2 regions of the Micromonospora sp. CPCC 206060 genome follow, and region 2 is predicted to be linked to the other one. Evidence: riboswitches for the same ligand, from Rfam matches in the RefSeq annotation. Region 2 holds a riboswitch; the other holds the start of a gene.
The links. Region 2 has a riboswitch for cobalamin ahead of metE (5-methyltetrahydropteroyltriglutamate--homocysteine S-methyltransferase). Riboswitches for the same ligand answer to the same signal wherever they lie in the genome.
Positions count from the first base shown of each region.

Region 1 (2,197 bases), on a different contig from region 2:
GACGGTGACCCCGGACGTGCCGGTGCAGGCGGCGGCCCGCGCGGCGGGCGGGGCCGGTTCGACGACCACCAGGCCGGCGGCGACGACGACTGCGGCGAGCAGGGCGGCCAGCCGCCGGATGACGGAGATGGACATCAGGGCTCCTCGGGACCGGGGTACGGGGGCTGCGGCCGGCTGGCGGGTCGGTTGTGCTTCCCGGGCCGTCACGGGCAGACCAGCTCGGGTTCGCCCGACGCAGCACCGGCGGCGGTCAGCTGCGCGTACCCGACCCCGGCCAGACCGAGGACGGCCTGGGCGGTGGCCCGGGTGGCGGTGGCCGGGTCGAAGGTGCCACCGTCGTAGTCGACCGCGCCCCGGTCAGCCGGCGCCCCGGTGCAGCAGACCTGGAGTCCGGCCAGGAATCCCCGGGCCCGCGCCCAGGCCAGCGTCCGGCCCCCTGCGGCGAGCGCCTGGGCCGCCAGCCCGGTGCTGTTGGCGTTGGCCACGCCGCCGGAGTTGCGGAACCCGCCGTCGGTGCCCTGCACCGAGACCAGCCAGCGCAGTCCGGCGGTGGCCTCGGTCGACCGGCCGGCGGCCCGCAGCGCCTGCACCGCCAGCGCGGTGGCGTCCACGTCGGAGGCACAGACCGGCTGCTCGGGGACCACCGGGAAGCCACCGTCGGCGCACCGGATGCCGGCCAGGTAACCGGCCGCGTCCGCCGGTACGCCCGACGTGGTACGGGCCAGCGTGAGCAGCGCGAAGGACTGGCTGAAGGTGTTGCTGTAGTCGCCCCACGCGGAGCGGTCGGTGAACCGGCCGGACGGGGCCTGGAGCCCGCGCAGCCGGGCGATCAGGTCGACGCCGCCGACCGCTGTCGGGTCCGCGCCACGTACCTGGACGGCGAGGGCGAGTTTCGCGGTCGCGCCCGCGTACGCCTCGGTCACCCCGTCACCGAGGTAGCCGTCCCGGACGTCCGGCCGGGAGACCCAGGCCAGGGCACGGGCGCCGGAGTCGTCGGCCACCCCGGCGGCGGCGAACGCGAGGACCGCGTCCAGGGTGAGCCCCTGATCCGGGTAGGCGACGCCGTCGAAGACGGCCTCGAAGCGTTCCCCGTCGACGAGTTGGCGGGCCAGCCAGCCGGCGGCGGCCGCCGGACGGTCGGCGGTGGTGGAGCTGGGGGTGTTGACCGGGGCGGCCACCGCGGGGCCGGTCAGGGTGAGTGCGGCGAGGACGCCGCAGAACAGGGTGAGCAGGCGGTGCCGGCTCAGGCGGACAACCATCAGGAGCGCCTTTCCGGCCCGGTGGTCGTCAGAACCGGGCCGGCCGCGCAGGTACGCACGGGTCGGCCGGGACTCCGACCCGTGGGCCACGACGGGTGAGGGAGCGGGTCACGCGTACGGCGGGTATTCGGGCTTGTCGTCGGATGCGGACATCTCGACGACCTACCGTTGCGGGCCAGCGCCGGGCTTCGACCGGACTTCCCCCACACGCACACGCGTCTATTCGGTTGTGCCGGCCAGTCTTGCCGTAGCGTCCACGTGCTGTCAACGCACGGTGGGTGTGGCATCGGCGACTCTCGTCCGGCGTACGGGCGGTCCGGCGGGGCTGGATCTGACCGGGCACCCGACCAACCCCCGAATGCAATTGACGGTGATTGATTCCTTCTGGCGTCATCTGACAACCACCCGAGGCACCGGCCGGTATTTCCCGCGCTACCCCGCGCTCTGTAGGGATATCCACCCGCCGACCCACCCGCCACAGCCGGGCCGGCAGTCCCCAGCAACGGGAGGAAACGTGTTCCGGAGTATCACCGGGCGACGCGCCCGCCGCTCCACACTGGCCCTGCTCACCGGCACGGCACTGGCGGCGCTGCTCTCCGTCAGCTCTGCCGGCGCCGCGCCGGTGCAGGACCGGTCCGAGGTCGGGGTCAACGCCCGCACCGACGTCTACATCAAGGACGTCAGCGCCGACCTCGGCTACCAGCCGCACAGCTACAACCCGCTCTGGGCGAGCCCGGACATCAAGGTCTGCCCGACCGCCGTCGAGTGCGCGGTGAGCCAGAACCCGCGGGTCGGGGTGACGAACTACCTCTTCGTCAAGCTCCGGAACGCCGGCCCGTACGGCACCGGTACCGACAACGGCACCCTCCGGGTCTACCGCACCACTCCGGGTGGCGGGGCCAACTGGCCGGGCGCCTGGACCCAGATCGGGGCGGTCA
Region 1 is NZ_JBAKHU010000033.1:3,346-5,542, reverse strand. It holds gene V6U90_RS20155 (hypothetical protein) at 1-135, opposite strand, end outside; gene V6U90_RS20150 (peptidase) at 204-1,259, opposite strand; cobalamin riboswitch at 1,361-1,486, opposite strand; gene V6U90_RS20145 (hypothetical protein) at 1,774-2,197, shown strand, end outside.
Region 1: linked by a shared signal. The riboswitch ahead of V6U90_RS20150 (peptidase) and the one ahead of metE (5-methyltetrahydropteroyltriglutamate--homocysteine S-methyltransferase) in region 2 are both predicted to bind cobalamin.

Region 2 (2,197 bases):
CGGGACACCCTCCGGGTAGCGGAGGGTTCCTCGTCTCGCTGGGGCACGCACCGGTCCGCTGAGGATTTCGGCAGCCCCGCTGAGGGTGGGGCCCGCGAGGTTGGCACGTCTTATGGGTTGGCACGTTTCCCGTCAGACCCGACACCCCACGCCCGTGTGGACGGCTTTTCGGCAGTCGGAATTTCCGCGGCGTACTTCGTGCTCAACCTCTACCAGCACGTCAACTCGCCCGAGGGCCGCCTCTACCTGTCTCGGCAGCTGTTCGAGGAGGCCGTGCACGTCCAGTTCTACCTAAACCTGCTCGACACCTATGTCGCGGACGAACAGGAGCGGTTCGCGGCCTTCGCCGCGATCGACAACATCCCCTCGATCGCCCGCAAGGCCGAGTTCTGCTTCCGGTGGATCGACTCGATCTTCGAGCTGCGCGAGCTCACCACCCGCGATGACCGGCGGGCGTTCCTACTCAACCTAATCTGCTTCGCCGCCTGCATCGAAGGGCTGTTCTTCTACGGCGCCTTCGCCTACGTCTACTACCTGCGCTCGCGCGGGCTGCTGCACGGGCTCGCCTCCGGCACCAACTGGGTGTTCCGCGACGAGAGCATGCACATGGCGTTCGCGTTCGACGTCGTCGACACCGTCCGGCGGGAGGAACCCGACCTGTTCGACGCACAGATGCAGCAGCAGGTCCACGACATGCTCGCCGAGGCCGTCGAGTGTGAGGTGCAGTTCGCCGCCGACCTGCTCGACCAAGGCGTCTCCGGCATGTCGCTCACCGACATGCGCGAATACCTGCAACACGTCGCTGACCGACGCCTCGCCGTGCTCGGCATCGACCCGATCTACGGCAGCCAGAACCCGTTCGCGTTCATGGAACTGCAGGACGTGCAGGAGCTGTCCAACTTCTTCGAGCGTCGCGTCGCCGCATACCAGGTCGGGGTCACCGGCTCGGTGAGCTTCGACGACGAGTTCTAAGATTGCCCGCAGTGCTGGTTCGCGCGGCCGCCAGGCCGCGCGTCGTAAGAGGGAACCCGGTGCAAAACCGGGACTGCCCCGCAGCGGTGAGTGGGAACGAAAGCCGTCATCAAGCACTGGGCGCGAGCCTGGGAAGCGACGGCCGGTAGGCGCGAGCACGACGCCCACGAGTCCGAAGACCTGCCCGCACCGCGCACGCGACCGCGTGCGCCGCCGACGGCCCCTCGGGAGGGCCGGGCGGAAAGGCCGGCGACGGCCCTTCCCCTGCCCTCCCGAGCCCGTCGGGCACCTCGAGGGAAGGGAACCCCCGTGACATTCGGCACCAGCACCGTGCTCGGCTACCCACGCATCGGCGGCAACCGCGAACTGAAGAAGGCCGTCGAGGAGTACTGGGCCGGGCGCATCGACGCCGCCGCCCTGGAAGCAACCGCGGCCAGCCTGCGCGCGCAGGTGTGGCAGACGCTGCGCGACGCCCGACTCGACGCCATCCCGTCCAACACGTTCTCCTACTACGACCACGTCCTCGACACCGCCATCGCCGTGGGCGCGGTTCCGGCCCGATTCCGCCGGCTCGGGCTGTCGGAGCTGGACACCTACTTTGCGATGGCCCGCGGCGCCGACACCGAACCCGCGCTCGAACTGACCAAGTGGTTCGCCACCAACTACCACTACCTGGTGCCGGAGATCGACGCCGACACCGGGTTCGCCGCGAACCCGGCCAAGGCGCTGCGCGAGTACGGCGAGGCCCGCACGCTCGGCCTCACCACCCGGCCGGTCCTTGTCGGCCCGGCCACCTTCCTACTGCTGGCCAAGGGCGTTGACCCGTTCGCCCGGCTCGACGACCTCGTCGACACCTACGCGGAGATCCTCAGCGAGCTCGCCCGCGCCGGCGTCGAATGGGTGCAGCTCGACGAACCCGCGTACGTCGCCGACCGCACGTCTGCCCAGATCGACGGCCTGCGCCGCGCCTACATCCGCCTCGGCGAGCTCGAGCAGCGTCCGCGGATCTTCGTCGCGACCTACTTCGGCGAGCTGAACGACGCGCTGCCCGCCCTGCTCGGCACGCCGGTCGAGGCGATCGGCTTGGACCTGGTTGCCGGGCCCGGCAACCTGCGGCGGCTCGCCGACGCCGGACCCCTTCGCGGCCGGACCATCGTCGCGGGCCTGGTCGACGGGCATAACATCTGGCGCACGAATCTGCGTGCGGCCGCCGTCACCGGAGCCA
Region 2 is NZ_JBAKHU010000110.1:89-2,285, forward strand. It holds gene V6U90_RS30950 (ribonucleotide-diphosphate reductase subunit beta) at 157-972, shown strand; cobalamin riboswitch at 971-1,174, shown strand; gene metE (5-methyltetrahydropteroyltriglutamate--homocysteine S-methyltransferase) at 1,282-2,197, shown strand, end outside.